Regions from separate parts of the Massilia sp. CMS3.1 genome, predicted to be linked through region 3. Evidence: predicted binding sites of a transcription regulator. Region 3 holds the regulator's gene; each other region holds the start of a gene.
The links. Region 3 encodes LexA, which represses DNA repair genes until DNA is damaged. Its sites were predicted from a motif close to ACTGTATNNNNATACAGT; they were not measured.
Positions count from the first base shown of each region.

Region 1: the regulator LexA is predicted to act here: its motif matches at 1,633-1,650, upstream of recA (recombinase RecA).
Region 2: the regulator LexA is predicted to act here: its motif matches at 1,523-1,540, upstream of ACHAC9_RS18135 (VRR-NUC domain-containing protein).

Region 1 covers NZ_JBIMES010000002.1:426,827-430,101, forward strand. The annotation lists gene recX (recombination regulator RecX) at 1-443, opposite strand, end outside; gene recA (recombinase RecA) at 489-1,571, opposite strand; gene ACHAC9_RS05625 (response regulator transcription factor) at 1,762-2,472, shown strand; gene ACHAC9_RS05630 (sensor histidine kinase N-terminal domain-containing protein) at 2,469-3,275, shown strand, end outside.
Region 2 covers NZ_JBIMES010000011.1:147,002-150,276, forward strand. The annotation lists gene ACHAC9_RS18125 (M15 family metallopeptidase) at 1-570, opposite strand, end outside; gene ACHAC9_RS18130 (hypothetical protein) at 676-1,452, shown strand; gene ACHAC9_RS18135 (VRR-NUC domain-containing protein) at 1,555-3,204, shown strand; gene ACHAC9_RS18140 (ATP-dependent DNA helicase) at 3,201-3,275, shown strand, end outside.
Region 3 covers NZ_JBIMES010000014.1:67,953-71,227, reverse strand. The annotation lists gene rpsR (30S ribosomal protein S18) at 1-119, opposite strand, end outside; gene priB (primosomal replication protein N) at 157-450, opposite strand; gene rpsF (30S ribosomal protein S6) at 484-885, opposite strand; gene lexA (transcriptional repressor LexA) at 1,126-1,773, shown strand; gene ACHAC9_RS19890 (sel1 repeat family protein) at 1,838-2,596, opposite strand; gene ACHAC9_RS19885 (cystathionine gamma-synthase family protein) at 2,668-3,275, opposite strand, start outside.

The sequences.
Region 1 (3,275 bases), on a different contig from region 3:
TCGGGCGCGCCCTTCAGGGCAGTACGCACGGCGCCGCTGGAAAAGCCGCGCGCCATCAAAAACCGCATCTGCTTGCTGCGCCCGGCCGCGTCTTGCGCGACGCTACCGAACTTGCGCTGCCAGACCTCCACCGCACGTGCGGCTTCGCTGTCGGCCAGGCCCGGCTTGAGTTCGGCCAGCGCTTCTCCGGTGACGCCATGGCTGTGCAGTTCGGCGAAAACGCGGCTGTTGCCGAAGCGCGCAGCCTTACGGTTGATCAGCGATTCGGCAAAGCGCTCCTGCGACAGCCAGTTGTTCTTCTCTAAAAAATCGAGGAGAGCGTCGATGTCGTCGCCCTCCTCCGCATGGCGGGCCAGCTTGCGCTTGAGCTCGAGCCTGCTGTGCTCCCTCATGGAGAGGAAACGCAGGGCCCGACCTTTCAAGCTTAACGGAGGTCCACGCATGGCGATGAAATGCATCGAACGGGGCCGCAGGACGGCCCCATCCAATTACTCTGCAACAGCCTTCAGCTTCGGCGCCTTGTCTTCCGCATCACCGCCGACAGGCGGCGGCAGCTCGCGCACGCCGAGTGCCGTACGTACCTTATTCTCGATTTCGCGCGCCAATGCTGGGCGGTCTCTCAAGAACTGACGGGCATTGTCCTTGCCCTGGCCGATACGTTCGCCGTTATAGCTGTACCAGGAACCGGACTTCTCCACGATCTTGTTGTCGGCGCCAAGATCGAGGATTTCGCCTTCGCGGGACGTGCCTTCTCCATAAAGAATGTCGAAGTGCGCTTCGCGGAACGGCGGCGCGATCTTGTTCTTGACGACCTTGACCTTGGTTTCGTTACCGATCACTTCGTCGCCCGACTTGATCGAACCGGTACGGCGGATGTCCAGGCGCACGGAGGCGTAGAACTTCAGCGCATTACCGCCGGTCGTGGTTTCCGGGCTGCCGAACATCACACCGATCTTCATGCGGATCTGGTTAATGAAGATGACCAGCGTGTTGGTGCGGTTGATCGAGGCGGTCAGCTTGCGCAGTGCCTGCGACATCAGACGTGCCTGCAAACCCGGCAGCGAATCGCCCATGTCGCCTTCGATCTCGGCGCGTGGCGTCAGTGCCGCCACCGAGTCGATGACCACCAGGTCGACCGAACCCGAACGCACCAGTGCGTCGGTGATTTCGAGCGCCTGCTCGCCGGTGTCCGGCTGCGAGATCAGCAGCTCCGACAGATTGATACCCAGCTTTTGTGCGTAACCCACGTCGAGCGCGTGTTCGGCGTCGATAAAGGCGCAGGTGCCGCCGATTTTTTGCATTTGCGCGATGGTCTGCAGCGTCAGCGTGGTTTTACCCGACGATTCCGGACCGTAGATTTCCACGATACGGCCACGCGGCAAGCCGCCGACGCCGAGTGCGATATCCAGGCCCAGCGAGCCGGTGGAGACGGTCTGCACCTCCTCGACGGGGGTGTTCGCGTCCATGCGCATGACCGAACCCTTGCCAAACTGCTTTTCAATTTGCGCGAGGGCGGCAGCCAGTGCTTTGCTTTTTTCAGCAGCGTTGTGTACTACTTTCTTGTCGTCCATAATTTTCTCTCAGTCTTGGAGGTACCAAGGTGTGGGCACCCTCACGCTTTACAAGGGTAACACTGTATAGAAATACAGTGGTTCTGGCAAGCGTGATTTTGCCCATCTGTTAAAGGAACGCTCGCATTGTTGCGCCAAATCAAACACAATGAGGACAGCCGGGAGGTCTAATTGATAACAGGGTGATCTTATGCGAATTTTGCTTGCTGAAGATGATAGCGTACTCGCGGATGGACTGACGCGCTCACTGCGCCAGTCGGGTTACGCGATCGACGACGTGCGCAATGGAGAGGATGCCGACACGGCCCTGTCCACCCAGGAATTCGACCTCCTGATCCTGGACCTCGGCCTGCCGAAGATGTCGGGCCTGGAAGTGCTGCGCCGCCTGCGTGCCCGCGCTTCGCTGCTGCCGGTGCTCATCCTCACCGCGGCCGATTCCGTCGAGCAGCGTGTCGAGGGCCTCGACCTGGGCGCCGACGACTACATGGCCAAGCCGTTCGCCCTGTCGGAACTCGAGGCGCGGGTGCGCGCCCTCACCCGGCGCGGCGCCGGCGGCGGCCCGACCGTGATCCGCCACGGCCCGCTGGTCTACGACCAGGTCGGACGCAGCGCCTATATCAACGAACAGATGCTCGACCTGTCGGCGCGCGAACTCGGGCTGCTGGAAATCCTGCTGGCCCGTACCGGACGCCTGGTCTCGAAAGAACAGCTGGTCGACCACCTGTGCGAATGGGGCGAGGAAGTGTCGAACAACGCGATCGAGGTCTATGTGCACCGGCTGCGCAAGAAGATCGAGGTCGGCGGGGTGCGCATCGCCACCGTGCGCGGCCTGGGCTATTGCCTGGAAAAATACTCCGACGCCGCGCGCGCCGGCACCGGGCAGTCCGCCGAGCAGAAGTGACCGAGCGCGCGAAGGAGCAAGAGCGGCTGAAAGACAGCACCCTGGCCGGGTTTGAGGCCGGGCTGCCCGAGCCGCTGTACGTGCCGCCGAATCCCGAGCCCGAAGAAAACATCCAGCATTCGCTGTTCGGCGAGATCCTCGACTGGATGCTCGCGCCCCTGTTGTTGCTGTGGCCGATGAGCATTGCGATCACCTACCTGGTCGCGAAATCGATTGCGAATCAACCGTTCGACCATGCGCTGGAAGACCGCGTCACGGTGCTGGCCCAGCAGGTAAGCGAAGAGAACGGGGCGATCAATACACGCCTGCCCGGGAGCGCGCGCGACATCCTGCGCGCCGACGATATCGACAGCGTGTATTTCCAGGTGCTGGACGCCGCCGGGCGCCATGTCGACGGCGACAGCGAACTGCCGCGTCCGCACGACGACGAGGCCGACAAGGATGGCGCGGTCCACTTCCGCAACGCCGCCCTGAACGGCAATCCGCTGCGCGTGGCCTATTTGTACATCAACCTCGACCCGCTGGCGCCACCCGGCAGCACCTCGCCCGCCTTCCCGCGCAAGGCCCTGGTGCAGGTGGCGGAAACGCTCGACAAGCGGGCACTGCTCGCCAACGAGATCATCAAAGGCGTGATCCTGCCCCAGTTTATCATCCTGCCGATCATCCTGGCCCTGGTCTGGTTCGCCCTCTCGCGCGGCCTGTCGCCGCTGGCCGAACTCCAGGAACGGATTCGCGCGCGCTCCTCGGACGACCTGTCTCCCATCGATTCGCGCCAGGTACCCGAGGAAATCTCGCCCCTCGTC
Region 2 (3,275 bases), on a different contig from region 3:
CGGGCTGCGGTAGCCTTCGAGCAAGGCCATGTCATACCCATGCTTTTCTTTCATGATCTTGAAGGCGAGCAGCAGGCGTTGACTGAAGTCCGGATGCATCAGGCCCCAGTTGCGGCTCGCGTTGACCAGCATCGGCCGCACCTGCACCACTTCCTGGGTACTGAAGGCCAGCGGCGGCGGATCGCTTGGTGGCACCAGCTGCTCGCCCTGCAGCAGTGCGGCGATCTGGGCGTCGGGCAGGGCCTCGGTCGGCTCGTAGCCGGGCAGCATGTCGGGTGTGCGCAAGGCCAGCGCCAGCAGGGAAGGAATCGCCACCGCCGGCACCACGATCGCCAGCACGATCCAGTTGCGCCGCATGTGCTTGAGGAGGTAGTCGACGCGGCCCTGCAGGTCGCGCCGCCCGGGCAGCAGATTCGCCGCCCGGCCGGGACGCCAGCCGGCGATGCGCCCGAACCGGCTGCGCATGCCAAACATCAATTGGTTGATCAATGTCCGTCCGCTCGGGAAGCATGCAAGCCATATCAAGCTGCAGGCCACGCAAAAATACAGAAGTGCGACAAAGATCAGCATGGATTTCCCCAGATTGTTTCTAATCGGAGCAGGAACGTCCATCTTAGGAGGTATGCCGTGCGCCCTACAGACGAAAATCAAGCAGCCTCGACAAGACCAAACCTGATGTCGTCGCGTCGTGGCGTCGGGGAAGAGAATATTCTCGCGATGCTCGAACGCGACTCGGCGCGACGCCCTGGCACGCGCATGTCCGGCGTGCGCCTGGCGTCGTATGGTGCGGCGGCGGCACTGGCCGGCATCCTGGCCGGCGGCATCGCCTGGCTCGCCTACGACAACCACCGGACAGCGCAAGAACTGCAAGTCCAGCACGATCTTGCCATCGTTGCCGCGCCGCCCATGATGGCGGACGCTGCCGTGCCGCCCTCGGTGCCGCCCGCCGCGGTCACGGCGCCCGCGCCGGTCATGGAAGCGCCGCGCACGGCAGTCATCAATGACGAGTCGGCGCGCGGGCGCGACGCGACGCTCGCCAGCGCCCCGCCACCGCTGGTCATGCTGCCGCCGCACGAACTGGCGGGCGCGAAGCCGCCACCAGCGGCGGCAGCGCCACGTCCGGTGCAGGAAAGCGTGCGGCCAAAACCAGTCAAGTCCGAGACAGCGCCGGCCGCCGCGCGCCCTGCCGCCCAGAAAAAAGTGGACAAGGCACCGAAGCTCGCCAGCCGCGCCGTCAAATCCACGCCGGCGCGCAGCGCCGGCCCGGCAAAGGCCCGCCTCGAAGGCAACGCGCGCCCACGCAAAGTCGCCCCGAGTGCCGACGCCCCGGTCGACAGCGATGTCGCCCTGATATCGGCGATCATCCAGCATTCCGAACGCCACCGCGGCGAACGCGATGCCGCCGGCGCCTGCAGCGGTCCGAAATGCCCGCCGAAACCGACGCGCCCGTGATGTGGCAAAAAACCACGGCGCCGCTGTAATCCGGCCGAAAGCGCTGGGTCTTCGTGAATCGTGAGGCTATACTGTACATAAGCACAGTTGTCGCCTCATATAATGAACAGGATTCTGGAAAACGAGTTTTATTATCTGGATAATTTCCAGAGTGTCCTGGATTGGCTTGGCGGGCGTTACGACGACCTGCTGACCGACGACGAACGCGCCTTCATGGCAGCCTTTCCCGCACTGCCGCAGCCGGCGCGCGCGCTGTTCGTTCGCATGGTGATGCGCAAAGGGAATCTGTTCCGTGCCAGCAAAATGAACTATGCGGAAATCGGCTGCCCGGTTGAAGCCGCGCAGCACTTGCTGCCGACAGGCTGGATCGAGACTGATCCAGTCATCTCCCTCGATGAGCTGTTCGATCTGCTGGCCAAGCCCGAGATCGCCTCGGCTTTTCAGTCCCATCCGCAGCAGAAGAATGCACGCAAGGCCGAGCAGCTCGAAGCCTTGCGCGAAGCGTTCTGCGACAGCCGCGCCTTTTCCCACTGGTACGCCGGCTGCACCGACGTCGCCTTGCGCATCCTCGTGAAACCGCTGTGCGACCGCCTGCGCCTGATCTTCTTCGGCAACCTGCGCCAGGACTGGACCGAATTCGTCCTCGCCGACCTCGGCGTGTATCGCTTCGAGCAGGTCGAGTTCTCCCCAGCCTCACGCGGTTTTCGCGACCAGCGCGACATCGACCATTATCTGCAACTGCACACATGCAAAGAGCGTTTCTATGCCGCACTCGAGCCGATCGACGACGTACTGAGCGAGCTGCCAATCCACGCCTTCGACAACGACTGGTTGGAGAGCCGGCGCGAGAAATTCCTGTTCCAGGTCGGCCAGCACTTCGAAAAGCAGCAGGATTGGCAGCGCGCGATCGATGTCTACACGCGCTGCGGCTATCCGGGTTCGCGCGGACGCGCGATCCGGGTGCTGGAAAAGGCCGAGCGTTTCCCCGAGGCCTGGCAACTGCTGCAGGAAGCCGAGCGCGCACCCGAGAACGACGCAGAATCCCAGCACCTGCAGCGCATGGGCCCGCGCCTGGCACGCAAACTGGGCCACCCGAAGTCGATCGCGCGCCGTCCCGCCACTCCCGCGCGCCTGGACGTTTGCCTCCCGATTCCCTGCGACGGTCCGTGGGTCGAAGGCGCCGTGCGCGACCACCTGGCTTGCGACGAGGCACCGGTATTCTATGTCGAGAACATGCTCGCCAATGCCCTGTTCGGGCTGCTGTGCTGGCGCGCGATTTTTGCCAGCATTCCCGGCGCCTTCTTTCACCCCTTCCACCGCGCCCCCGCCGATTTGTACAGCCTCGACTTCCACCAGCGCCGCGCGCAGGAATTCGCCGACTGCCTGGCCCAGTGCGACGACGGCCGCTACCGCGCCACCATCCTCGCGCACTTCGAGGAAAAGGCCGGCATTTCGGCGCCCTTCGTGTCTTGGGAAAGCCTCGACCGCGCGCTGCTGGAGCTCGCGCTCGACTGCATCCCGGCCGCGCACGTGAAGCGCTGGTGCGAGCGCATCCTGGCCGACGTGAAGGCCAATCGTACGGGCTTCCCGGACCTGATTCAGTTCTGGCCGGCTGAGCGGCGCTACAAGATGATCGAAGTGAAGGGGCCGGGCGACCGCCTGCAGGACAACCAGCTGCGCTGGATCGATTATTGTGCGGCGCACGACATGCCGGTGGCCGTCTGCTACCTGCAGTGGGAGCAGGCTGCTTGAGCTATGTCGTCGCGGTACGTGCGCTGTGCGAATTCACGGCCAAACGCGGTGACCTCGACCTGCGCTTCACG
Region 3 (3,275 bases):
TGTTCCACGTTTGCAGCGGTGAAGCGGCAGAATTTCTTACGCTTGAACAGCGGATTTTGCTGTTTGCGCTTTTCTTTAAGCTTGGCTTTGTTTTTGTCGAACTTTTTACCGAATGCCATTTGAGGCTCCTGTATCTAAAAGGTGGCCGCTAATAATTTAAGCGGCGGCACTAAAATCAATGATGTGAAACACCAGGGCTTTACTGTTGCGATTCTTCCTGGCCAAAAATCCTGTGAACTGGTGCGCTGCACCCAACTCTGCGCTGGCGAAGCGGCCCGAAATCTCACCCGCGGCGAATGCGGCAATTTCGAACTCGACCAGCCTGTCCACCCCTGCCTCGACCTGCTGCGAACTGTGCATCAGGATTGCCGAGACGACCGGCACGCCGGCGGGGGTAAAGCGCAGTACGTCGCGTTCAGCGATGCTGGCGACGACTTGTAGCTGGTTCACTTCAACGCGTTCACGATTCCTGGCAAGAAAAACTTAGGCAGCAGCGGCGGCTGGAGCAGGAGCAGCGGCTTGGGCCGGGGCTTCTGCGCGGTGGCTCTTGGCTGCGTCTTCGCGCTGGACCGACTTCATCATTGGCGATGGCGTGGTTTCAGCTTTCTTCATCTTCACGGTCAGATGACGCAGCACGGCATCATTGAACTTGAATGCGGTTTCCAGCTCGACCAGGGTCTCGTTGTCGCACTCGATGTTCAGGCAGATGTAGTGTGCCTTCGGCAGCTTCTGGATCTGGTAAGCCATCTGACGACGGCCCCAGTCTTCGACGCGATGGATGTTACCGCCGCGGCTAGTCACCGTGGTCTTGTAACGCTCGATCATCGCCGGGACTTGCTCGCTTTGGTCCGGATGGACGATAAAAACGATTTCATAATGACGCATGCAACACTCCTTGAGGACGTTTAAACAAATGCCCACCTCGGCGTCAAGACGAGTGTGGGAAGGGAAAGCCGGCAATTATAGCGCGATTGACGCACCAGCGCAATCGCTGCCGATCCTGGCAGCGCCGTCGCCCCCCAGCGACACTTGCTGCACGGGAATCGTTAAATAATCAGGATTTCTCTTGCATTCCACGAAATACTGTACAAAAATACAGTCTGAATCATCAACCATGCCAGACCTATGCTCAAGCTCACCGCAAGGCAAGAACAGATCCTGAACCTGATCAGGGAAGCGATCGACAATACCGGCTTCCCCCCGACCCGCGCCGAAATCGCAAAAGAATTGGGCTTCAAGTCGGCCAATGCAGCGGAAGAACACCTGCAGGCCCTGGCGCGCAAAGGTGCGATCGAGATCGTCTCAGGCACCTCGCGCGGCATCCGCCTGATCGGTGCTTCCCTGCGCGATCCGGTGCCGGCGCATGTGCCTCCCATTCCGGCCGCCTTCCTGATGTCCCTGCCGCTGGTCGGCCGCGTCGCCGCGGGCTCGCCGATCCTGGCGCAGGAACACGTCGAGGCGACCTACAACGTCGACCCTTCCATGTTTGGCGCGCGTCCCGATTTTCTCCTGAAGGTGCGCGGTTGGTCGATGCGCGATGCCGGCATCATGGATGGCGATTTCCTCGCTGTGAAGAAAGTTGACAGCGCCAAGAACGGCCAGATCGTCGTGGCCCGCATCGGCGAAGACGTCACCGTCAAGCGCTACCGCAAGACCGGCGAGACGATCGAACTGCTGCCGGAAAACCCTGACTTCACCGTGATCCGTGTGGAACCGGGCGACGAGTTCGCGCTCGAAGGCCTGGCAGTCGGACTGATGCGCAGCTGGCATTAAGCCGCGTTCACAAGCTGCCGCAGATAAAAAAAGCCGCTTCTCGCGGCTTTTTTTACGTCGAAAATTAGTTCTTTGGCCTCGGCGCCGCGCCGATCGGCTTGTCGAAGTCATACTGCTTCTCTCCCGGATTGGCGGCAATGATGGCGTTGTGCTCCTTGACATACGCTTCGGTCGCGCTGCGCCAGACGGCGACATCGGCCAGCACCAGCTGTGCGCCGACCTTCGCTTCTGCTGACAGGTTTTCCTGGACCTGCGCCAGGTGGGTATTCGCGCGCTCGATCTCGGCTGCGTTCATCAGCTTGGCAAGATCGGCCGGAATCTGCTTGGTGAGTGGAGAAGCTGCATTCAGGTTCTCGACAAAGCCGTTGTAGCAGGTCTGCCATTTATTGATGGCATTCGAGACGCGCGCAATGTCCTCGCTCTGCTTCGAAACGGGCGGAATACGCGGCGCCGGGCAGGCAAACTTGCCCGATTTGAGTTCGGCGCCATCGTAGGTCATGCTCCAGTGTGCAATGTCGGCACGCCGCACACCGCGCTGCTTCATCAGCTCGAGTGAAGCGATGGCGACCGCATTGCCTTTCGCGGCCGCCTTGCTGAACCACTGCTGCGCCTTCGCTTCGTCGACCGCGCCCGCCTCGCCGTACAAATACATGGCGCCGAGCTGCTGCTGGGCCTCGACATTGCCGGCGGCGGCCAGCTTCGTGTAAGCAGCCAGGGCTTGCGGGTAGGCCTTCTTGCTGAACAGGGCGTTCGCATCGGACAAGGCGTCGGCATGCGCGGCGTTACAGGCGAGCAGGCTGGCAATCAGGAGAAGACGCTTCATGAGCTGTGATGGAGAATCGAAAACCCATCATACCTCGCGCTCATCCCCGGCTCAACCATCCTTACGCTTCTTTATGGGGCGCCGAGCCGGGAGCCGAGCGCGGCACGAAAATCTTCCAGCAAATCCTCGGTATCCTCGATGCCCACCGAGACCCGGATCAACGACTCGGCAATGCCCATGCCGGCACGGCGCTCGGCGCCCATCTCGAAGAAGATCGTGTGCGCAACCGGAATCACGAGCGTACGCGTGTCGCCCAGGTTGCTGGCCGGGATCGCCAGTTGCAGGCGATTCAGGTAATCGAAAGGATCGATATCGTCGCGCAGCTCAAAGCTGAGCAGCGAGCCGGCGGAGCGGAACAGGTCGGTCGTGAGGCCGTGCTGTGGATGCGAAGCGAGCCCGGGGTAATGGACCGCGGACACCCTGTCATCGGCTTCGAGCATCTGCGCCAGCGCGAGCGCATTCGCGCAAGTGCGTTCCATGCGCAGCGCCAGCGTTTCGGCGCCGACGGCGATGTGGTGAGCCGCTTCCGGCCCGAGGGCGGCGCCGAAGTCGCGCAAGGCTTTCGCGCGTAGCTGGGCCATGCCCTGGGCGCTGCTTGCCTGCTTGCGGAAATTGGGCGCAATGTTCGGGAAGGCGCTCCAGTCGAACAGGCCCGTATCGGTCAGCGCGCCACCGAGTG